Regions from separate parts of the Priestia sp. FSL W8-0001 genome, predicted to be linked through region 4. Evidence: riboswitches for the same ligand, from Rfam matches in the RefSeq annotation. Region 4 holds a riboswitch; each other region holds the start of a gene.
What was found. Region 4 has a riboswitch for cobalamin ahead of MKZ18_RS08385 (ABC transporter substrate-binding protein). Riboswitches for the same ligand answer to the same signal wherever they lie in the genome.

Region 1 (6,262 bases), 2.0 Mb from region 4:
CTTCATTAGAGAATTTCACGATACCTGGAGACATTTCAGCTTCTTCACGCTATTGGAACAAAGATGTCATTCTTCCAGAAGTAGAAGTGGATGATGGGTTAATTCATGTGCCAAAAGAACCAGGCATTGGCTATCGGGTGGATAGGATATTTTTAAATAAAGTTTCCACATATCAAAAAACATATGCATAATGTAAATCCACTTTAAAAGTGGATTTCAGTTTGTCGACAAAAGGGATTCGGAATGGTCTCATTCCGAACCCCTTTTTAGCTTTTTATGGGATTTGAAGCTATTTAATAAAAAGACAGACCTCTTCGAGTTCATCATTTAGGCCATTTTTGGACCTTGCCACGTCCAGTTGGCCATCTTCTTCAGGTTCATGGCAGCGAAAGTAAGCATCGCCTGCATCGACAATTTTTTAAGTCCCCTTAACGTTGTCCAACGCATGCCATGCTTTTCTTTTCCATCTGCGAATACACGCTCAATGGTTTCTTTACGTTTGGCATAAATCTCTTTCACCTCTGCGTGATAGCGAAGATGGTCTGCCTCTTCTACGTATTCCTGCCAAATATGACGCGTCACCACTTTCTGGTGGTCTTTACTCTCCGTACATCTGGCTAAAAATGGGCATGTCGCACAAATCTGTTTTGGCGATTTGTACTCCCGATATCCTTCTTTATTCGTTGTCGAGTAGGCCAAGATCTCACCTGCCGGGCAAAGATAACAGTCAAAGTATTCGTCATACACATAGTCATGTTTTCGGAAAAAACCTTTTTTCGTACGTGGTCGTGTGTATGGCAAGGCAGGGGTCATCCCCTGTTCCAATAAGTAACGGGTAATCGCAGGAGTTTTGTACGCGGCATCTGCGGCGACCGCTTCAGGCTTTCCGACTCTCTCGATGACCTTTCCGACCAATGGCTCTAAAATCTGACTATCATGTGTGTTGCCAGGTGTGACCATGGTGCCAAGCACAAAACCGTTACGATCCGCGGCTGCGTGAAAAGAATAGGCGAACTGCTTCGTCCGTTCATCCTTCACATAGTAACCACTCTCTGGATCGGTGGTGCTTTCTTTGATTTCTTTCTTCTCTTCCTTCTCAAACTTGTCCGGAGGAAATGGTTTTTTTCCGTGATCTTCCCGGTCCTGGTTAATCTCTTCTTGAAGGCGTTCCTGATACGCGCGTGTCTCTTTGCGAACGACTTTCTTTTCAAATTTGCGTTTGTTCGCACTCGCTTTAACATGGGTCGAATCCACGAAAACGTGCTCGGCACTGATTAGCTTTTTCTCGGCAGCTTCCTTTAAGATGCGATAGAAAATCTGTTCAAACAGATCGGTATCTTTAAAACGGCGTTCATAGTTTTTTCCGAACGTAGAGAAATGAGGCACTTTATCGTGGAAACCATACCCAAGGAACCAGCGATAGGCCATATTGGTTTCCACTTGTTCAATCGTTTGGCGCATGGACCGGATTCCAAACGTGTATTGAAGGAAGGTCAATTTAATTAAGATGACAGGATCAATACTGGGACGACCGATTTCTGAATACATGTCCTTCACCAAGTCATAGATGAACGAAAAATCAAGTGCTGCCTCTATTTTACGAACCAAGTGGCTGGCCGGTACCAATTGATTTAACGTAATCATTTCTAATTGATCTCGTTGAATGGGATTATGTTTCGAAAGCATGTCAATCACCTCAAGTTATGTAGTACTTCCATTGTAAAATAAAAAAGACTGTAGGCAAACTGGATTTCTTCCAGTTTGTCTACAGTCTGAAATCCACTTTAAAAGTGGATTTTTTATTGTGAGTTCGGTTTTTAAAAAAATTTTCTTTTTATTTATATAGCAGCTGTCTAGTCATGTGAAAAAAAGTTTGATTAAATTTCATAAATCAAATAGTACAACCAATCCGAGAAAACATGTTATGATGGAATAGTTTGATGAAAAATAAGACTGTTTGTAGTGGCTAGTTGCTAATACCTAACAAAACTTTTAAAAATTTCTTTTTTTACATATGTTTAGGAAACCTTACTTAACAAAGGCGTAAATCAGTATGTTAAGTAAGGGTGGGGTAAATGTGCGGGAATTTATTTTGAAAAAGATATTGTAGTTCTGTAAGTTGTCCCTTATAATGTGTTTATAACACAACATCTTGTTTTTGATTAAAACTTCATATACTATATTTTGTGTTTTCCAGTAGAAAAGGTGTCTGAAAAAAGACTTAAAAGGGAATTTGGTGTAAATCCAAAACTGTCCCCGCAACTGTGAATGCTGATGAAATAAGGAATAGCCACTGTGAGTAACGATCATGGGAAGGCCTTAGAGTAAAGCGAAGCATAAGTCAGGAGACCTGCCTTTTTTATGACGTTTTATCTTCTTCGGGAGGTGAGAGGATAGAGCGAGGATTGAGAAAAGACATTTTGTCTTCTTTTATCTTCGTTCTATTCGCTCACTGCGTCAGGTGAGCGATTTTTTTATGCTGGAGAAAAAGGAGGAACTTATTTTTATGATTAATACAACAGATTTAAATAAACTTGAAAAAGTAAATTATGATATGAAACTACTTGGTGAAAAATTTCCACAACTTGATTTTTCATGGTATGAGGAAAAGGTAGTAGAAACAGTTGCTGCGAAAGAGAATATGACGGACGAAAAAATAGCAAATGTTTTTATTTTAGCAGCACTTGAGCGAATTTCAATGGATGAGCCAGATTGGACATATGTAGCAGCTCATATCTATTTACAAGAGCTATATCGCAAAGCTGCCGCCAATAGAAAATACGATCAAGCTGAAAGGTACGGCTCATTTTATAAGCTTATTACAGAGCTTACAGATATGGGGATTTATAGTACACAGCTTTTGGATACATACTCTGTGGAAGAGATTAATGAGCTAGGCTTAGCCATTGATTATACAAAAGATAGCCTATTTACGTATATTGGCCTGTTGACATTAGCTGATCGCTATTTAGCAACATCACATGATAAGCGTGTATACGAGCTACCGCAGGAACGCTTTTTAATTATTGCTATGACACTCATGGCAAATGAAAAGAAAGAAGAGCGTTTAGCGCTGGTAAAAGAGTCATATTGGGCACTTTCAAACCTTTACATGACAGTGGCAACGCCGACATTAGCGAACGCAGGAAAAAGCTATGGACAGCTATCAAGCTGCTTTATTGATACGGTTGATGATAGTTTACGAGGTATCTATGATAGCAATACGGACTTAGCTACGCTAAGTAAAAACGGTGGTGGAATTGGCGTATATCTAGGTCATATCCGTAGCCGAGGTAGCGATATAAAAGGGTTTAAGGGCGTATCATCAGGAACAATTCCTTGGATGAAACAGCTTAATAACACAGCAGTTAGTGTTGATCAACTGGGTCAACGTCAAGGGGCAATTGCTGTATATCTAGACGTATGGCATAAGGATATTTTTTCTTTCTTAGATGCACGTTTAAACAATGGAGACGAGCGTCAGCGTACGCATGACTTATTTACTGGCGTTTGCTTGCCGGATTTATTCATGGAAGCTGTTGAAAAACGTGAAGACTGGTACTTGTTTGATCCTCATGAAGTTCGTACGGTAATGGGTTACTCGCTAGAAGATTTCTATGATGAAGAGGAAGGCAGCGGCTCCTTTAGAAATCGTTATCGTGAATGTATTGAAAATGAATCCCTATCAAGAGAAAAAGTGCCTGCGATTGAAATTTTTAAACGAATTATGATTTCACAATTAGAAACAGGAACACCATATATGTTCTACCGTGATACAGTGAACCGTGCTAACCAAAACCGTCATGAGGGCATGATTTATTGCAGTAACTTATGTACAGAAATTACGCAAAATCAAAGCATGACAACAGTGGTTGAAGAAATCACAGAAGATGGAAAAATCGTCATTACAAAGCAACCAGGTGACTTTGTCGTTTGCAATCTATCGTCTATCAACTTAGCACGTGCAGTAACGGAAGATGTACTTGAACGCCTTGTGCCCATTCAAGTTCGTATGCTAGATAACGTAATTGAACTGAATAACCTTCCAGTTCTACAGGCAAAACTAACAAACCAACGCTATCGTGCTATCGGTTTAGGTACGTTTGGCTGGAACCATTTATTAGCTCTACAAAAGATCGCTTGGGAAACAGAAGAAGCTGTTCAGTATTGCGATGAGTTATATGAAAAAATTGCTTACCTAACGATTCAATCAAGCATGGAGCTTGCAGAAGAAAAAGGAGCATACCCTCTATTTGAAGGGTCCGATTGGGAAACAGGAGCTTATTTTGCAGCACGCGGTTACGAAAGTAATCAGTGGAATGAGCTACAGGCGCTTGTGAAAGAAAAGGGAATTCGAAACGGATATTTAATGGCCGTTGCGCCGAATTCATCTACTTCCATCATTGCTGGGTCTACGGCTAGTATTGATCCGATTTTCCGTAAGTTCTATTCAGAAGAGAAGAAAAACTATAAAATTCCAGTTACTGCTCCAGATTTGTCACCGGAAACGAATTGGTATTATAAGTCTGTTTATTTAATCGACCAACATTGGAGCATTAAGCAAAATGCAAAGCGTCAGCGTCATATTGACCAATCTATATCGTTTAACATTTATGTTCAAAATGATATTCGTGCAAAAGATTTACTAGATTTACACATGACTGCATGGAAAGAAAAGCTAAAAACAACGTATTATGTTCGCTCTACGTCTAGCGAAGTAATTGATGAGTGTGAAAGCTGCCATAGCTAAGAAAGGAGTCGATTTTGTTGACGAACAGTCTAAAGAAACGTGAGATTATGAATGAAAATGCCCCGAACCGCTCAACGGGAATTATTAATGGTGAAACCTCAAATATTTTAAACTGGGATGATGTACGATTTTCTTGGGCGTTTCCAAAGTATAAGCGCATGCTAGCTAATTTCTGGACACCGTTTGAAATTAATATGGGACAGGACATCAAACAGTTTCCACAGCTTACAGCGGATGAACAGGAGAGCTTTTTAAAGATTATTGGTTTGTTGGCTTTATTGGACAGCATCCAGTCAGATTATGCGAGCAAAGTTGCTGATTATGTTACGGATTCTTCAATCAATGCGCTGATGATTATTTTAGCTCAGCAGGAAGTTGTTCATAATCACTCTTATTCATATGTATTATCAAGCTTAGTGCCAAAAGCTAAGCAAGATGAAGTATTTGAATATTGGCGTACGGATGAAAAGCTTCGTGCACGCAATGACTTTGTGACAAATGGTTATAAAGCATTCGCTGAAGAGGCAACAGTTGAAAACTTTTTAAAGTCCATTGTATATGATGTTATTTTAGAAGGTCTGTTCTTCTATAGTGGGTTTGCGTTTTTCTACAACTTAGCACGCAATCAAAAAATGGTTGCCACATCCACGATGATTAACTATATTAATCGTGATGAGCAGCTTCATGTGGGGTTATTTGAAAAAATCTTTAAAGAAGTGCTAAATGAAAATCCAGAACAGCGTACGGCTGAGCTTGAAGAGTTTGTTACTTCAACATTCCGACAAGCTGCCCAGCTTGAAATTGAATGGGCTGAGTCAGTCATTGGTGAGAAGTTTGATGGAATTACGATGAAAGATATTCGTCAATACATCGAATATATGGCAAATAAACGCTGTAATCAAATGGGATTTGGGCGCGTAGCGTTTCCTGATGCACCAATTGAAAATCCGCTGCGTTGGATTGTTGCGTATCAAGAGGTTGACCTTGGTAAGACAGACTTCTTTGAGCAAAAGTCAAGACAATATACAAAAGCATCAGATGTAAATGGATTTGATGATTTGTAAAATAAAGAAGCTGACTAAATGGCTACAACAGTTTTAGTCAGCTACCTGTGTTGAAATAAGGCCTAGTTCAATAGCACGAGTAGTGATAAGTAGGTCAATTTCAGGTGGAATGGTTTCTAATGTTCCACATTCATACTGCCATAAATGAGCAAATGATTGCACATAAATGGGGAACGTTTGTTTATTGGCTTTAACAGCTTCTGCTTTGAAAAAATGAACAAGTTGATTGGTATTCATATATTACCTTCACTTTCGTTGATATGAAAAAGGACAACCCGCGTGGTTGTCCTTTTTTATTAATTAGGAATAGAACAAAGTTTGTTTTAGGATAACCGATTTAAAGATCTTCAGGTTTAAATGTTTTACAATCTGTTTCGCGGCTATTAGAAGCCTTTTTACCAGCATGGCTGACTACGTAAATTTCGTCTGCTCCACAACGGTTGCCTTG
Region 2 (6,262 bases), 700 kb from region 4:
GTGAACACCGGCTTCTTCAAGCGCTTTAACTTCTTTTCGAATGGCTAATGCAATTTGATTCATGCTTTCATACTTCGAGATGTCTGTACGTGGGAATGACCAGTTTAAGATGGTAATTGGCCCCGTCAGCATTCCTTTTACGACTTTTTCGGTTAAACTTTGAGCATAGACAATTTCTTTAACCGTCATCGGCTCGACTAAATAGACATCTCCGTATACAACAGGTGGTCTTACGCAGCGTGAACCATATGATTGAACCCAACCGTTTTTCGTTGTTAACATTCCGCCTAAGCGCTCACCAAAAAATTCAACCATATCCGTACGTTCAAACTCACCGTGAACCAGCACATCAATACCAATTTCTTCTTGAATCTCAATCCAGCGCTTTGTTTCTTCTTTTATAAACGCTTCATACTGTTCGTTCGTTAACTGACCTTGCTTCCATTTTAAGCGCTTCGAACGAACCTCTGCTGTTTGTGGCAAGCTTCCAATTGTTGTAGTTGGTAAAAGCGGTAAATCAAACTTTTCTTTTTGCAAACGCTGGCGCTCAGCCACAGAAGCACGAGATAAGGCTTGATCATCAATCTGTTCTAGCTCTGCTCTCGTTTTCGCGTGAACGCGGTTTGCAACCTTCGAAAATGCCTCAATCTCTTGCTGATGTGCTTTTACTGCTTCGCTATCCCCTTTTAAAAGGTCCTTTAAAAGTTCTAGCTCAGTCAGCTTTTCTTCAGCAAAACTTAAGCCTGCTCGAATATCAGCTGGTAGCTCTTGTTCAGTTTCTACCGTTACAGGGACATGAAGCAGTGTACTAGATGGCTGAACAATTACCTCTTCTTTACCCACTAATTTTTGCAATTCACTTACAAGTGCAGCTTTTTCAATTAAGTTACTTTTCCACACGTTACGACCATCAATAACGCCTGCAAAAAGCTTTTTCCCTTTTGGAAAACCGTGTGCTTTTATCGCTTCACTATTTTTTCTCTCATCATGTACAAAATCCAACCCAAAAGCATTCACAGGAAGGTTCACAACAGATTGGTAATTATCTAATGCTTCAAAATACGTTTGGATGATAAGTTTAGCACCAGGTACTTCCTCTGAAATACGCTGATAAAATGCCTCAACATCCTTCCAGTACCCTTCTGCTTTATTCGTTACAAAAATTGGTTCATCAATTTGAATCCACTCTGCTCCCGCTTCATGTAACTCCTTAATCACTTGAATATAAAGCGGAGTTAATTGAGCAAATAAGCTCGATACTTCTTCTTGTTTAAATCCTTTGCCTAATAAGATAAAGGTTGCTGGCCCAATTAGAAGAGGCTTACCGTTAAGTGCCAATTCGTCCTTTGCTTTTTGCCAATATGCTAATGGTCTGTTTTCATTCAATGCTGGCGTTACGTCAGTAAACTCTGGGACAATGTAGTGATAGTTGGTATTAAACCACTTAGTCATCTCACATGCCTCTGCTTCTTTGTTCCCCCTTGCCATTGCATAATATGTATCAAGAGCGGATAGATTTTGCTTTTTGAAACGAGCTGGAATAATATTAAACATAACCGCCGTATCAAGCATGTGATCGTAATAACTAAAGTCACCTACTGAAACAAAATCAATCCCCTTATCTTTTTGAATACGAAGCTGATTAACATACAACTCATGAAGTTGGTTGTGCAGCTCTGCTTCCGTTGTTTCCTGCTTCCAATAAGATTCAATTGCTTTTTTCCATTCTCTGTTTCTACCGATTCTTGGATACCCAATTGTTGCTGTATTCACTGTCATTTCAATCTCCTCGTTTCGTCTATTTTTCTGCAATAAAAAACTCTCTGGAAAGAGAGTTAGACGACAGCTTTAAGAAGTATTGAACAACATATACTTTTGTTTCAATACCAAGCTAATCACCTCTCCCTATTACGCGTAGGTTGTGAGTGCAAACAACAGGCAGGTCTCCTGACTTAGAATCATCACCTATTATCACCTTCCCGTTTCATAAACAGTGGTTTACTGATAATAGGCTCCTCCTTACAGTGGCGCGACCGCGTCGGATTTTCACCGATCTTCCCTTTTAAGCTAAAACTAGTGTCTTAGCACCTTTTGCATGAACATATTCACTTTATACACTAATTCCTTTTCAATTAGGAATTGAACATAACGATACATGATTTCGATAAGTAAATCAAGTCTGATTTTTCTAAATTTTAAAAAGAATACGCTTTCATATAACTGTGTTTTTATACAAAATAAAAATAGCAGGCTATAGGTATAGCCTATAGCCTGCTTACTTTAGTTAATGTTCATAAATCATCTTGCGCGTCATTCCACCATCGACAACTACGTTCGTCCCCGTTACAAAATCATTGTCTGGATGCGTCAGGTAAAGGCACGCTTTTGCAATATCTGCTGGAGTGCCAACTCGGTTAGACGGATGCTGAGCATGATCAACATCTCGAAGCTCCTCATATTGCTGAGTTTCAATCCAGCCAGGAGAAATTGCGTTGACGGTAATCTTGTCTGGTCCAAGTGAAATGGCAAGAGCATGCGTTAGCGCCACAATGCCACCTTTTGTAGCAGCGTATGCTTCGGTGTGTGGCTCTGACATAACGGCACGCGTAGAAGCTAAGTTTACAATTGAACCACCTATTTTGTTATTTCGCATCACTTTTGCAGCTTCTCTTGAGCATAAAAATACGCTTCGTAAATTAAGATTTATGATATCATCCCATTCATCTAGCGTTAACTCATACGGAGACTTCCACTTTGTTACTCCAGCATTATTAACCAGAATGGTAATCGTACCATAAGCTGAAACAGTTTCTTTCATGAGGTTGATAACATCCTCTTCTTTTCTTACATCTGTGTGAATAAACATTGCCTGTGCACCTGCTTCACGCAGCGTTTTAGCATGCTTCTCCCCTTGTTCTTCATCAATATCTGCGATTATCACTTTGGCACCTTTTTTGGCATAGGCGCTTGCCACACCTTTTCCAATTCCATTTGCGCCACCAGTTACCACAACAACCTCACGTTCAAATGTCAAAGTCATCCCTCCTCTACACTTAGTTTATTCACTTTTTTCGTCTGGTTGAAACAAGTGGTCGGTTACAAATAGCTTGAAGGTTTCGCTCGTTAATTTGCAGCCGGATGCTTTTGGATGGCCTCCACCACCAATGTGACCCACGATTTCAGCTAAATTAATCTTATCTTTCACCGCTCGAAACCCTAGCTTTTTCCTTCCCATATCAACCATTACTGAAAAGTCGATTTCTTCATGCTCTAGGCATAATGCATTTCCCAACTCTGACTGATATGTATCTGCGAACACAATCCCTACCTTGTATTTTTGCTCTGCAATCTCTACTTCTGCTTGCATCATTTGCTTTTGTTTGTCATAGATATATTTTTCAATTCGCTTCTCTTCAGCTTCAAGTAAAATCGCGTGCTTTTCTGTAAATTCAAAGCTTTGATTGGCACCAGTATAAGATGCTTGTAGCGTTTCGTGAACCGTATCTTTAAACTCTTCATGAGAAATTAAGTAGTAAAGGTGATTAAGTCTTTTTGCTTTTTCATTTTTCTCGTGAAACCAATCCCACGTATCGAATAAACGTACAAGCTCTACGTATTCATCCAGCATCTTCGTACGTTCCAACATCTTGTTTTCTAGTAGATATGTATAAAAAAGCGATGTAGCTGCTGTTTTCGTCCCATTCTTATCTTCTGGTATCACATGGACCCAATCGTATTTTTCAGAAAGAGGAAGTGCAGAAATATGATGATCAATAAGCGTAACCTTTTGACCATTTTTCACAAGTTCATCCAGCTTAGCTGCTACTTCATCATTTACGCTAATATCCGTTATGTATAAGTCTTGTCCATCATTATCTTCTTCTATAAAATGCAGCACCGTATCGTTTATGCGTCCGATTCCTACCGTGTCGTAATCAAGGTTCTCATCACCAAATGCTAAGCGAGCTAATAAAGCTGGGCTTACCCCATCTAAATCATTATGTGAAATTAACTTTACTTTTGTCATCAAAAAACTCCTTTAAATCGTTATCAATTACTCATTCACTTTAGTATGCGTGAATCTTTTTCCATTATAGCAAGGAATGAAAAAAATGCGTACATCCTCACCTTTCATAAGGATGTACGCACAAAAATTCACGATGCTTGCTGATTCGCTTTTTCTTTTGATTTCTTCTCATATGAGTCTACAACAACAGAAGCTGCAGCATCTCCGACAATATTAACCGACGTACGGAACATATCAAGAATACGATCGATTGCTGCAATTAAAGCAATTCCTTCAACTGGAAGGTTGACGGCTGCTAGTACCATTGTTAACATAATCATCCCTGCACCTGGCACGCCCGCAGTACCAATTGATGCAATGGTAGTTGTAAACATGATTAGTAAAATTTCACTCATACCGAGATCAATTCCATAAAATTGTGCAATAAATAGCGCAGCAACACCTTGGTAAATCGCACTACCGTCCATATTCATTGTGGCACCTAACGGTAAAACAAAGCTTGCTGTTTCCTTTGAAACGCCAAGGTTTTCCTGAACGTTTTTCATTGAAACAGGTAGCGTTGCACCACTACTTGCTGTACTAAAAGCTACAAGGCCGGCTGGTGCTATTCCTTTTAAAAATGTAAGTGGACTCATCCCAGCAAAGCCTTTAACCGCAAGAGAATACACAACGAGAAGCTGCGTTAAACAACCTAATGCTACAGCAATAATCACCTTAGCGAGAGGTGCTAAAACAGCTAAACCATACTCACCAATAATTGGTGCTACCATTCCAAAGATACCAATTGGTGCAATGACCATGATACCACTTGTAATTTTAAACATGACTGTGGAAAAAGATTCAAATAGCTTTTGAATTGGCTTTGCTGGCTCTCCTACAAATAAAATCCCTAAACCAATTGCAATTGCCATAAAGATAATTTGTAGGATATTCCCTTCCATTAACGCTGCAAATGGATTTTCCGGAATCATGTTTAACAACGTCTCCGTAAGCGTTGGTGCTTCTCCACTCGGCGCAGTGGCTCCTTGCGGTAACGACACGTTAGCTCCTGTACCAGGTGATAAAATCACAGCATATACGATACCAATCGTCACAGCAATCAACGTTGTAAAGAGGTAGAAAACAATCGTTCTCCCTCCCATACTAAAAAGCTGCTTGGTATCTTGTAAACTTGTTACGCCTACAATGAGCGTCGTTAAAATCAAAGGCGCCATAATAAACTTAATGAGCCTTAGAAACAAATCGCCAAGCGGCTGCACGACAGACATCTTGTCTCCAAAGATGAGTCCGAGCGCAACAGCTACGACGAATGCTACTAAAACCTGCGTTAGTAACGATGGTTTTTTCATAGTTGTTCTCTCCTCATAATGATATTCCCGCTGTATCCCATCGCCTTAACTGCTACGCAGTAACTCCCCTTTTTTTGCATATTTATACATATTTTGTTCACTGCATACTATACACTTTCCGTTTATCACACTACCATCTTATTCTCCATAAAGACACGTGTCAACCCTCAAAAAACTAAAAAACGAACAAAAAAATGAGAATAGTCATCTTTGTTCGTTTTTTAAAATCAATTGGGAGAAATCCCTTTAAAGAAGATATGTAAAATTTCCAGCGACTTATTTTTATCAAATGTAGCTATCTCATGAGGAGCTAGCTGATCAAAATGATTGCTTCTAAGAGACGAACAATAGCTGTTCCAATCCTTTTGGTTTGTCTGAACACGTTCGTTCCATTGCGCTACGGTCACTCGCTTTCCGCGGGGAGGAACCTGAGCTTCCTCGCTGCGCTGCGGGATCTCACGTTTTCCCTCTCTTTCCCGCAGGAATCGAGTGTCCTACGCTCCATTCCACCCTGTTTCCAACATTGTTTTCACAATCAACAAAAAACCTGAACGATTAAAAGTGAGAAACTCTCAATCGTTCAGGTTTATCATTGGCTGAATTACTTATGTCCCAGCCTTTTTCTTCATTCTGCTTTCATAGGTATATTGCGGTCTTGTTGGTAAATGTCATAAACTAAAAAACTAAATGCGTAGTAAAATGCAATGATTGCAATCGAATCTGACATGATATACATAGCGCCCAAACCAACTCCAACAACTAATGTCTGAAGGCTTAAACGATCTTTTTGAAACGCTAACTGTGACATGAAATAACCTAAACCGATTAAAACGGCTAATACCCAGCTATTTTGAATTTGTAGAACATCATGAATATAGATATAAAG
Region 3 (6,262 bases), 690 kb from region 4:
CTTTCCGCTATCTCCCGTAGAAAGGGTGCGCAGGGAATGTTCAAAGCTTACTGACAGACAACGTTCATTTTCTATGAGCGTATATAAGTTGGAAAAAGCTTGTAGTACCTTCTCTTCTTTCGGGGGACATATGCAAGCTGCCTTTTATGGACTCCAGGATGATAAAGTACGTGTAAATCAACTCCATAGACGTGCTGAAGAGTTTGCTGGTCACTAAAAATCTCTTCAATACCTCTTGCATAAACCTCTCCATCTTTTAACAAGATGGCGTCATCAGCAAATAGTGCTGCAATGTTTAAATCATGTAAAATCGCCACAATGGTTAAGTTTTCTTCTCGCTGCAGCTCTTTTAATAAATGCAGCAGTTCCATTGCGTGCTTTACGTCTAGATGATTTGTCGGTTCATCTAACAACAAATATTCAGGTTCTTGCGCTAAAGATTTAGCTAAAAGAACACGCTGTTTTTCCCCACCGCTCAAAGCATTGAATGAGTGATGACGATATCGCCACACATCCGTTCTTTTCATCACTCTTTCAATCACTTCTTTATCATAAGGTGATTCACTATTTAAAAACCGTTTCGTTTGGAAAGGATAGCGACCAAGCGCCACAATTTCACGAACGGTAAACTCTAGACCGATTTGGTTTTCCTGCGTCATAACCGCTATTTTTTGCGCTAACTGCGTAGCTGAATAGGAGGAAATTGACTTTTGTTCTAACTTAATTTCTCCTGCTGTTAGCGGTAGCACGCCCATCATCAAGCGAATGAGCGTGGTCTTTCCGCTCCCGTTTGGTCCAAGAAGCGTGCAAAATGAGCCTTTTTCCACGGTGAAAGCTACGCTTTTTACAGTAGGCTTATGCTTTTTATACCCACCAGTTACGTTACAAACCTCAATCATTCAATCCCTCTTTTCCTAATCCTTTCTTTAATAAGCAACAGCGTAAAAATAGGTGAGCCGATGAGCGCAGTTACCACACCAATTGGAAGCTCCTGTGGGTTTAGAATGGTTCGTGCTACAAGGTCTGCCAACACAAGATAGCTTCCTCCAATCAGAATAGAAAGAGGAAGCACATGCTTGTGGTTTGCACCTACCACCAACCTTACTAAGTGAGGAATGACAAGTCCAACAAAGCCGATTGCTCCAGAGACAGATACGGATGCACCTGTCAAAATAGCTGCCGATACCAAAATGATACGCTTTCTGCTTTTTACGTTAATTCCCATAAACTGTGCAGACTGATCGCCAAACGCAAAGCCATTTAGCTCGCGGGTATTCGCAAGTAAGCCGACCGTACCGATGATGAAAAACGGGAGTAAAAGCTGAACATGTCCCCAACCTCTCATTGACACACTTCCCATCAGCCAATACAAAATTTCACGCACTCCTTGCTCTGATGATAATGCAACCATAAGAGAAATCATAGCGCTCATGAACGATGACAAAATAATACCTGCTAAAATAATAGTTTCGTTAGCTAATGTCCCGCTCGCTAACTTTGTAATACCAAATACGAGTAAAAGCGTTAAAAAGCCAGATACAATCCCAATAATCGGTAGCGTATAGGTATGCATCCCAAATAGCTGCCAGTTAAAAAAGATAGCAAGCACCGTGCCAAGAGTGGCTCCAGAAGACACCCCGATGGTATACGGGTCCGCTAATGAGTTTCGAAGCAAGCCTTGAAAAGCTGCCCCCGCAATGGCAAGAGCTGCTCCAACTAAAAAGGCAACGACTACGCGTGGAAATCGAATTTCCCAAATAATGAGCTCCATGTTACTGGGGCCATGATATAAAGATAATCCAGACATGTTTTGAACAATAATTTTAATAACGTCTGTAACGGTTAAAGACACGGTACCTACAAAAACACCAGTAATAACTGTAGTTAAAACAAGGATTATACTAAAGACATAAAATAAGACAATTTTGTTTGCGATTTTTTTCATCTTGCATCAACTCCCTCTATCGGAAACCGAGGGCCGGGATTTTAACCTTTTTGTAAAGAATCTTTTACAGATAGCACGCCCCAACCGTTTGATAGTGAATTACTTTTTATATTCACTCATGATTTCATAAATTTGTTTCATATCAATTGCTTTTCGTACATGTGCAGCTAGCTTTTGAAAAGACTCTTCCTTTCGCGCCCTACTATTAAACGTTTTCTTAATCGGCACTAATCCTTTTTGCTGTCGAATATCGTTTAAATATGCACGTCGAAAGCCATCATTATGAAAAACATCATGTATGTATGTACCAATGACGCGACCAAAAACTGCTCCTTCTTTTATACCATTTAGCTCAGCAAAATGTACAGTTGGCTTGGTAGACGTTGTTTCGCCCATATGAATTTCGTAACCTTCAATTTGATAGGACTCATCGTGTAAAATAGCCCTTCCCGTTACCCGTTCTGTTCGCTTCTTTGTTTTCATTACAGTTTCAATAGGTAAAAGACCTAGCCCTTTAACAGATTTTTGGGTTGATTCCACTTCATTTGGGTCACTTATCACTTCACCTAAAATTTGATACCCACCGCAGATTCCAGCAATATCCACCTTATTCTTCTTTGTCAAAATAGCTTCTGCTAAGCCCGTTTCATACAAGTACTTTGCGTCTTCTAACGTATTCTTGCTCCCAGGTAAAATGATTAAATCAGGCGTTCCAAGCTGAGAAGGTTTTGTCACAAGCCTTACGTGGCAATCATCTTCAAAACGAATAGGATCTAGATCTGTAAAGTTCGACATGCGAGGATAAGAAATAACGGCAACATCAAGTTCTTTAGCTGGATTTGGAAGAGTAGGGTACGTAGTTAAAGCAAGTGAATCTTCTGCATCAATCTCCACATCATCCAGATAAGGAACGACGCCTAGAACAGGAAGTCCCGTATACTCTTCAAACCAATCAAGCCCTGGTTGCAACAGCGACAAGTCACCTCGAAATTTATTAATAATCACACCTACCACTTTTGACTTATGCTCTTTTGGAAGCAGCTGAATTGTTCCTACTAAGCTAGCAAAAACGCCTCCCTTATCGATATCTCCTACTAAAATAACGGGAGACTGTGCAATATCAGCTACTCGCATATTCACAAGTTCACGGTCGTTTAAGTTAATTTCAGCAGGACTCCCTGCTCCTTCAATGACAATATGCTCGTACTCAGAAGCAAGCTCTTCATACGCTTTGGTGATAATCTCACGTCCGGTTTCAAAGAAATCTTTCCTATACTCGTACGCATACATATTTTGCAAAGGAACACCATGAACGACGACCTGCGCCTCATACTCTCTTGTCGGTTTGATTAAAACCGGATTCATATTGGTCGTTGCTTCCACTCCAGCAGCTTCAGCTTGAATTCCTTGAGCACGTCCAATCTCTTTTCCATCCTTTGTAATATAAGAGTTAAGTGCCATATTTTGTGATTTAAACGGCGCTGTTTTGAAACCATCTTCTGCAAAAATTCGGCAAAAAGCAGTTGTAAGTAAACTTTTTCCAGCGTCCGAGTGCGTTCCTTGAATCATAAGAGGAATTGCTTTTTTCATCTGTATCACGCCTTTCATAGCAAAAAGCCTTGGCTAAAAACCAAGGCTTCATGACAACATCTTTATTCTTTTGATGTGCACGTCACCTATTTTCCCCGCCGAAAAATAAGAGTTAATGTTTAAAAGCAGGTCTCCTGGCTTGTGCTTCACTTTACTTCTGCACCTTCCTAGCTCATTGCTAGCGGTTTGTTGCAGGTTCATCCACACTTACAGTAGCGGGGGCTGCATCGGATTTCCACCGATTTCCCTATTATCCTTAAACGCATAAGGCACTTTTAAAACATAATCGTTTATAAATATTTTTTACGAAGCTGTTCTTGTAGGTTCTTTGTTTTTGATTGTGTCATTATACTTGCAGTTACAAAAACCAATAAAGACAGAACAACGGGAAGCACAACCGTATGCATGCCAAATGGGTTAGGAGCGTATGTGTGAATTAAAATATACACTAAAAGCCCCGTCACCATTCCCGAAATTGCTCCATATTTATTTCCTTTTGTCCAATATAATCCTAACACAATTGGCCAAATAAATACTGCTTCAAGTCCACCAAATGAAAATAAGTTAAACCAAATGAGTAAATCAGGTGGGTTAATAGCAAACAAAAATACTAAAATTCCAATAATCATTGTTGTTAAGAAGCTCCATCTTTTCACCTGCTGCTCTTTTGCTTTCGGATTAACGTAGTTTAAATACAAATCTTTTACAATAGCAGAGCTAATGATTAATAAAATAGAGTCTACCGTCGACATAATGGCTGCCATCGGCGCAGCAAGTACAACTCCTGCTAACCAAGGTGGTAATACTTCAAGAGTTAACGTCGGCATCACAGTGTCTCCCACTTCAATTCCTGGAATTACAGCACGAGCAAACACACCAATAAGATGCATCCCTAACATAATCACACCAACTACTACCGTACCGATAAGCATGGCTTGATGCATCGCTTTCGAGTTTTTATAAGACATCGCTCGAACGGCCACCTGTGGCAGTCCCACAACTCCTACTCCAACTAAAATCCAAAATGATGACACATAAAGCGGTGTTAATGAACGATCTGCTCCGTACGGGGTCACAAGATTTGGATTTTCATTCACTAAGTCTTTCATGATTGCTTCGACACCGCCGCCAGCATAAATAGTAGCGATTAGTAAAATAATCGTCCCTACAAGCATTACAATTCCCTGCAGGGCATCGGTTAGTACGACAGCACGAAACCCACCAATTGATACATAAACAAGTACGGTGACTGCAAAGATGACAAGCGCACTTTTGTATGAAATGCCTACAAAACCTTCAATTAATCTAGCTCCTCCAACCCACTGAGCAGCTAAAGAAGCAAATAGAAAAAGGACAATGCTTACAGCAGAAACAATCACAACAATATTGCTTTCATATCGCTTTTTCAAAAAATCAACAAGCGTAACGGCATTCATCTTTCGCGAAACAATGGCGAATTTTTTGCCAAGAGTTGTGAGAACAAAGTAACCTGTTACAACTTGAATCACGGACAATAGTACCCAAGCAAGTCCGGTTTGATATGCTGTACCAGGACCACCAATAAAGCTGCTCGCACTTCCGTACGTCGCGACCATCGTCATGGCAAGAACAAACCCTCCAAGCTCTCTGCTTCCTAGAAAATAATCATTAATAAATGAACTTGCCGTGCTTGTTTTTTTAGCGGTAATAAAGCCAATCGCAAAAATTAATAGAACAAACACAACAAGAGGAACAACAACAGCCCAGTTCATTCGCTCTCACCTCTTTCTTCATCTTCTAAAGGAAGATCTGAAAAGAAAAAGCGAACAATAATCCAGACCAGTAAAATAATGAGCGGGATTCCAAGTACGCAGCTATAAAAAAACCAGGCCGGAAACCCCAATATGTATGTATACTCTGATACGGGCTTTGAACCAAGTCCGTACGCAAAACCAAACCACCATGCAAAGTGGAAAAGAGCCAGGCCGATACCGATTAAAGCTTCTTTATGTGCGATTCGATAACGCCAATCGGCTTTTTTCTTCATGTTCGTTCTCTCCTTCTTTGAAATGTTGCAGAAGATGTGCATTATGATTATAACGTTCCAAAACATATGAAGCTATCCCTTTTGCTAAATTCATGACATTTTTTCCTATTTACCGCTTAAATATTAAATAAATACTACTTTTTATACCAATTACTGCATTATACTAAATAGGAATAAACGATGGGAGTAGCTTATGAAAAGAAAATTTATCTACGTACTTACTTCTTTACTAATTGGATACGTGTTGTTTGCGTCATATCATATTTATTCTGCAGCTAGTTCACCTCCTCCAAAAAACGCAGACTACATTATGATTCTTGGAGCTAAGGTAAATGGAAAAGAGCTATCTTTAAGTTTACGAGAGCGCATGATTACTGCGCTGCATTATTTAGAAGATAATCCTTCAACTATTGCTATTGTCTCAGGTGGACAAGGTGATGATGAAGACATCTCTGAAGCGGAAGCAATGTCTACTTTTTTAGTAGATCACGGCGTTGACTCTGCTCGCATTATACAAGAAAATCAATCTACTTCCACTTATGAAAACTTTCTCTATACCAAAAAGCTTATTGATATCAATGACAAACATATTGTACTCGTCAGCAACCAGTTTCATTTATACCGCGCATCACTGATTGCCAAAAGACAAGGATATAACGTATACCCATTAGGTGCAGAAACACCAAACGTCGTGAAGCTTC
Region 4 (6,262 bases):
TGTTAATCAGCTCATTTATTCCGCTAAAACGCAGAGCTAATAGAGCTAGAATTGACAGAACTGCAAATGCACCTACGTTAGGATCACTTAAAATCACAAGCTTTTTTTCTCTTGGTTGATGTGAAAAATAAGCATCGCTCACATCTATCCATCCATCTAAGTGTAAGCCTCCTGTGAGTATCCCACCAGCTAGCATAAGCAAAATAGCCGTCGTGACAGTGCTAACCCCTAACCATTCTAGACCTAAAAATAGCCCATAGCTAACTGCTCCTATACAAGCGCCAATCCATGGTAGAAAATAAAGTGCTTTGGCCGTGCGCTTTTCCGTCCATTGAATTGTTTTTGCTGTTGGCAAGATTGTAAAAAACTGCAGCGCTAAGCGCGCGATGACCATCCACTCTTTTACTGCCATGCTGTTTCATCTCCCTTATAGTAGCAGGAAATACCCGCTTCTACACAAATCGCTAAGTCTGCTTGATTCACAATCTCCTGATGAATTCGCCCCAATAACTTCATATATGTAAACGTAGGTCCCTTTAGGACGCTCTCTTCAAACAACTCGTTTGATACAATGATAAGATGCTGACATCGCTCATTCAATTGATGAATTACTCCTACCATTTTGTTGAATAGTTCGTTTGCTTTCAAATGAGATTGCCACTTTTCTTCCTTGGTAAAAAGCTCGTTTGCCAGCCAATTTGTAGCACAATCTAGCAAAATGACATCCGTTTCTTGAATCGATGAATAGATACCAGATAGATCTTTTGGAACTTCAAGAGTAGACCATGACAAGTTAGAATCATTTCGTTGCTGTTGGTGCAACGAAATTCGCTCTTGCATTTCATGATCAGTGACGCGGCTAGTCGCTAGATAGACGGCACGATTGGTCATTAGCTTTTGAACAAATGCCTCTGCCGCTGCTGACTTTCCGCTGCGAACACCTCCGGTTACAAATACTAACATGACAACCCGACCCCTTTTTTCAATACGCTAATAAGCTGATCATTCTCTGCTTGTGTTTTGACTGCTAATCGAACATAACGACCGTTTAAGCCTAGGAAATTCTCCGTGTGTCTTGCTACAATTCCTTCTTGTGCTAAAAATGACAGCCATCCAGCTGAAGTGTAACTCTCTGGAATACTGCATAAATAGTAGTTAGTTGCCGACTGAGATATGGTAAACCCTAGCTTTTGTAACTCGTTTGTCACTCGCTTTCTTTCTGTATCAATATACTCGACCGTCTTATTCACGAACTCCGCTTCAGATAAGCACCACCGGCCAATTTGCTGCGCCATACCATTCACACTCCAAGGTGGCTGCTTTTGCATCAACTTAGTAATGATGCCTTGATGAGCTAAAACATACCCTAACCTTACCCCTGCAATATTGAACATTTTTGTCATAGACCGAACAATGATTAGATATGGATACTTTTGAATCCATCGATCAAACGAGAAAGCTCCCTTTACAAAATCAATAAACGCTTCATCAACAACTAGATAAGTCTTCTCACGATGAGCTAAGTCAATTAGCTCTTCCCACTCATTTATGTCATACATTCGTCCGGTAGGGTTGTTGGGATGACAAATCCATATGACTTTTAAGATTGGAAGCTTTTGTTTTATTTCCGACATATTCCAATTCCAATTATCTGTTTCTTCCAGAGAAATATGAATGATTTCACAGCCATGAGCTAAACTCGCCTGTTCATATTCAATAAAAGTAGGCTGTAAAATCCCTACCTTTTCGTTTGAAAATATGGAAGCAAGCAAAAAGAAGGCTTCTGCTGCACCGTTTGTTACTAAGACTTCATTAGAAGTAAGCTTATGGTAAGTAGCAATGAGGCCCGTTAGCTTTTTCACATCAGGATCAGGATAAGAAAAAGCGATTTCTCTAAGTTCATCCCAATTTTCATTAATGATATTCGGTGCTCCTAAAGGGTTTGTATTCACGCTAAAATCAATGAATGAACGTTCTGCATTTTGGCCTATCGCCTCTAGAAAAATTGCGGGGTTAGCTCCATGTGTAGGTAATGCCAATCAGTATCCCTCCTATCAGATAAAAAAACCAAGTACACCAAACGGTCCGCTTCATCACTTGGACTGTTTTAAAAATATGACTAACATTTAAAGAATAAAGAGGATCTCCCATTTTCGCACGATTTGAAACAATTCCTTTGTATGTGTTGCGACCTCCTAGCTGAATGCCAAGCAAAGCGGCAACAGCACTTTCACCATAGCCGCTGTTTGGGCTCGGGTGTTTAGGTGCATCCCTTTTAATTATGCTAAACACATGCTTTGCTGTAAATTCACTGTGCATTACGTTACTAATAACCATAATAAACGCTGTCAGCCGACTAGGGATAAAATTCAACCAGTCATCTAATTTCGCACTAAAGTATCCAAACTTTTCATACATAGGATTTTTATAGCCCACCATTGAATCACACGTATTAATACTTCGATAAAAAAAAGCGCCTGCTCCGCCTAATACAAAAGCAAAAAATAAAGGAGCTGTAATGCCATCACTTGTGTTTTCCGCCACTGTTTCAACTGTCGCTCTGGCAATTTCGCTTTCGTCAAGATGATCGGTATCTCTTCCCACAATCATGCCCACTTGAAAGCGCGCTTCCTGTAAGTCACCTTTTTGTAAAGGCAGCGCTACTTTATAGGCAGCTTCCCCCAAAGATTTTGTTGAAATTGTGGTAGCAATCATTATGCCTTCGACTATAATTCCAATCCAGTAGGAAATTTCATATAGAGCGATTAGAAGAGCTAGAGGTAGTACAAAACACCATACTACCATGCTTAATACAAGGAACAGACCGTTCATTCGTTGAAACTTACCTTGGTTTAAACGCTTATCAATGAAAGAAATCCAGCGTCCAAACCACCTGACGGGATGTGGCCAATTTACAGGATCTCCGATAATAGCATCTAATACAAGCGCCATTGAGATAGCTAGCAAATGCGCTACAATTAATTGTTGAAAGTCCATACACATCACCTTTTTTGAATGGTTTCAAGTAAACTTAGCTTAACGAGCTTTCCTACCGCTTGTCCCAGAGCCGTCATGGACCCACCGTACTCATACATGCTACCGGTTTGGCTTGCGGCAATACAAATGCTATCAGTAGATGTTCCTGTCGCAAGCGTCTCTGTGTTCGAATCTTGCACTCCCAGCTCGTAAAGCATTCGCGTTTTCACTTCCGTTGCTGCGATAAACAGCTGTAAAAACGCAGCATCCGTTAATTTCCCGTCAATAAATATGAACATATTAATCGTTCCAGGCCCTGAAGAAAATGGAGTAATATCATCAGACGTCAAATCAACGGCATTACCAACTCCGGCAGTAATAATAGATGAGACTGTAAGACCATCTTTACAATATGTATAAACCGATTTGTTCCGTAAATAAACAGCCGTCATCAACCCTACTACTTTATCATAAACGAAGCCTTTTTCTTTTAAAAATACTCTATATTCTTCAGCAGGTGAATCAGCACGGTAGTATTTGTGTACAAAACGATTATAAAAAACGTTAGTCTCAAGCATACCATCTCCTAGTACGCCTGAACTGTACGCTTTAAACGGTATACTTGTTTTCATCGTTAATAATTCATCATCCTGCTCAAGACGTAACGATAAAAAAGGACCAATTCCTTTTTGAATTGGAATATGGTCCTTTTCTCGATTAATTATACACCTCAGGATATACGGCTTTCGCGAACTCTTCTAACCCTTCTACAATTCGTGGTCCAGGTCGATTTGTTTTATTAGAATCAACGTTTACGATTTGATTTTCTTTTACAGCTGTAATATCGCTCCATGCTGGACGATTTTTGATTTCGTTGGCGTCACCATCATATGTTGTAACGATTGTATCTGGATTTAGCTCAACCACTTTCTCTTCCGAAAGTTTTACCCATCCCTCTTCATTTCCAGCTACGTTTTCTGCTCCGATTATTTTAATCATTTCATCCATAAACGTACCTTTACCAGTTGTATAAATCTCAGGCGCAGGTGAAACCTCTACCCATACTTTCTTACGATCTTCGTCTTTAATTTCTTTCGCTTTTTCTTCAATTTCTGAAACAGCAGCTTTCATTTCTTTTACTGTTTTATTTGCTTCATCTGTTTTGTTCGTTAGTTTTCCGATGTTCCCAATCGTTTCATACACAGTATTGAAATCAGTTGCATCATTTACAACAAATAATGGAATACCAGCACTTTCAATTTGCTTAAAAACTTCATCCGACATTCCCATGCTTGAACCATGAGCTAACACAAGGTCTGGATTTAATGCAATAACTTTTTCTGCGTTGATATTCATATCTCCTACCTGCTCTTTTTCTTTCACGCTTGCAGGATAATCATCGTTGCTTGTTACTCCGATTAATTCTTTTTCAAGACCTAACTCATAGACGATTTCCGTGTTACTTGGCATAAGAGAAACAATTTTCTTGGGTGCTTGTTCAACCGTTACTTCTTCTCCTCTTGCATCTTTAACCGTAACAGCTTGCTCTTCTGATTGCTTTGTTTGCTCTGTTTGTTTGCTTCCTTCATCAGTTGCCCCACACGCTGCAAGAACAACAAGGAACATCGCAACAATAACAGATGATAACCACTTTTTCATTTTGATAACCCCTCCTAATTATGTATCGGTTATGAAGTCGCTCAGCACACATAAAAAAACTTTACTTTCAATCGAAAGTAAAGCAGGTAACGTTAAATGATGCGAATGACTTTCGCATTGTTTATGTACGTCAAATACCCTGCTTCCCCTCTCCTCGAAGGTTTCACAGTTGACAATAAGGCAGGTCTCCTGACTTACGTATATGATGTACTAAGCCTTCCCATTTTTCAAACAGTGGCATCTTTAGACATCTAACGTTTACAGTGGCGGGACCGCGTTGGACTTGCACCAAACTTCCCTTTTCACTCAATGTTAAATTTGAGACCTTATTGCTTCACGATTATTCACCTGTCTTAGTATAACGCACTCCATTCAAAATGGAAATAGAAAATCGACATAACTTTCATACATTTTAGGTCAGAAGTTCTAGCAAAGTAATAGTAAGATATAAACATTTTTGCTATTGTATCATTATGATAGGCTGAAAATTTAGGGGTAAGTCTTTGGAGTCTGTGAAAAGACTCTTTTTTTATAGCCTAATTACTTTTAAACAGGAGGGTTTTCCACGCCTACACCAACCCATCCTTCTTTGGTGGGACCGTATACACCAAAAGGTTCAATTCCAGCTTGACGCATAAGTACCGTAACTTGTCCACGGTGATGAATAATATGTTTGATTAATCCCATTAAAATTTGAGCATTCGTCTCTTGTCGACCAAAGGCTGTTTGAACTTCTTTTAACGCTTCATCTGTCCACTGCTGGTTAATAGCTTTCGCTGCTTGTAAGCTAATTCTATTGAAAACTCCAGCAATCTCTTTAGCGGAAGAGGGTACATGTTCAGCATTTGCTAGCTAATCTATCTCCAACCCAAAATGAGCCAAATAGTCTGGAATATTTGTTGTAAAGTGCCACACAATTCTTCCTAGAGTACGACCTTCTGTATAAACTTTTTGAGTTAACGCCTGATCAGTTAGGCCTTCTAAAACTTTTTGAGTTAGCATGGCTTCGCGGTTCCACTCTTTAATAAAATCTTCTACTGTTATGTACATTCAAAACCCCTCCATATTACCATGTATTCCCACATTTAAATTATAAAACGTACGTTCGTGTTCTACAAGCTTGTTTTTATCTAATAAAGTGTTTAAAGACAAGAAAGACTCTTAAAAAATAAGAGCGGGACGTTTAGCAAAACTCTATACAAAAAAGCTACTTGCTTATGTAAACAAGTAGCTAATCAACTTAGATTGAACTTAAAAACTCACGCACTGCTTCAGGTGTTTTTGCATTTGCACTATGAAGATGTGCAATTTTCTCACCATTTTTATAAACAAGAAGAGACGGAATTCCCATTACATTGTTTGCTGCAGAAAGTTCTTCAAACTCATCTTTATCCACTTCAAACCAAGCTTTATCTTGGTTTTCTTCAATAATTTCACCAATAAACATATCAAGGCGTTTACAGTCTGGACACCATGTTGTTGTGAAGATACCAACGCTTAGCTCTTCTCTTTTGATTTGTTCATGAAACTGCTTTTCCTCTGTAATCTTTTTCATTACTAAATCCTCCAATACCAAACTTCATACAATTATGTTCGTGTTTAACAATCTTTGTCAAATCACTCATTT

Region 1: it holds a riboswitch for cobalamin, as region 4 does, so the genes downstream of both, MKZ18_RS18875 (ribonucleoside-diphosphate reductase subunit alpha) here and MKZ18_RS08385 (ABC transporter substrate-binding protein) in region 4, are expected to answer to the same signal.
Region 2: it holds a riboswitch for cobalamin, as region 4 does, so the genes downstream of both, metE (5-methyltetrahydropteroyltriglutamate--homocysteine S-methyltransferase) here and MKZ18_RS08385 (ABC transporter substrate-binding protein) in region 4, are expected to answer to the same signal.
Region 3: it holds a riboswitch for cobalamin, as region 4 does, so the genes downstream of both, MKZ18_RS12120 (cobyric acid synthase) here and MKZ18_RS08385 (ABC transporter substrate-binding protein) in region 4, are expected to answer to the same signal.

What each region holds. Positions count from the first base shown of each region.
Region 1 is NZ_JBBPAL010000001.1:3,586,721-3,592,982, reverse strand. It holds gene menC (o-succinylbenzoate synthase) at 1-191, shown strand, start outside; gene MKZ18_RS18880 (IS1182 family transposase) at 328-1,686, opposite strand; cobalamin riboswitch at 2,187-2,372, shown strand; gene MKZ18_RS18875 (ribonucleoside-diphosphate reductase subunit alpha) at 2,555-4,750, shown strand; gene MKZ18_RS18870 (ribonucleotide-diphosphate reductase subunit beta) at 4,768-5,814, shown strand; gene MKZ18_RS18865 (hypothetical protein) at 5,848-6,051, opposite strand; gene MKZ18_RS18860 (DUF1540 domain-containing protein) at 6,152-6,262, opposite strand, start outside.
Region 2 is NZ_JBBPAL010000001.1:2,287,208-2,293,469, forward strand. It holds gene metE (5-methyltetrahydropteroyltriglutamate--homocysteine S-methyltransferase) at 1-1,779, opposite strand, end outside; cobalamin riboswitch at 1,921-2,107, opposite strand; gene MKZ18_RS12150 (glucose 1-dehydrogenase) at 2,285-3,034, opposite strand; gene MKZ18_RS12155 (DHH family phosphoesterase) at 3,059-4,027, opposite strand; gene MKZ18_RS12160 (dicarboxylate/amino acid:cation symporter) at 4,156-5,376, opposite strand; gene MKZ18_RS12165 (hypothetical protein) at 6,002-6,262, opposite strand, start outside.
Region 3 is NZ_JBBPAL010000001.1:2,279,842-2,286,103, forward strand. It holds gene MKZ18_RS12110 (ABC transporter ATP-binding protein) at 72-899, opposite strand; gene MKZ18_RS12115 (FecCD family ABC transporter permease) at 896-1,945, opposite strand; gene MKZ18_RS12120 (cobyric acid synthase) at 2,045-3,535, opposite strand; cobalamin riboswitch at 3,643-3,827, opposite strand; gene panF (sodium/pantothenate symporter) at 3,826-5,286, opposite strand; gene MKZ18_RS12130 (YhdT family protein) at 5,283-5,561, opposite strand; gene MKZ18_RS12135 (YdcF family protein) at 5,755-6,262, shown strand, end outside.
Region 4 is NZ_JBBPAL010000001.1:1,586,976-1,593,237, reverse strand. It holds gene MKZ18_RS08410 (adenosylcobinamide-GDP ribazoletransferase) at 1-412, opposite strand, end outside; gene MKZ18_RS08405 (bifunctional adenosylcobinamide kinase/adenosylcobinamide-phosphate guanylyltransferase) at 403-963, opposite strand; gene cobD (threonine-phosphate decarboxylase CobD) at 957-2,039, opposite strand; gene cbiB (adenosylcobinamide-phosphate synthase CbiB) at 2,014-2,997, opposite strand; gene MKZ18_RS08390 (adenosylcobinamide amidohydrolase) at 3,003-3,608, opposite strand; gene MKZ18_RS08385 (ABC transporter substrate-binding protein) at 3,694-4,635, opposite strand; cobalamin riboswitch at 4,798-4,979, opposite strand; partial or broken gene MKZ18_RS08380 (DinB family protein) at 5,182-5,685, opposite strand; gene MKZ18_RS08375 (thioredoxin family protein) at 5,876-6,190, opposite strand.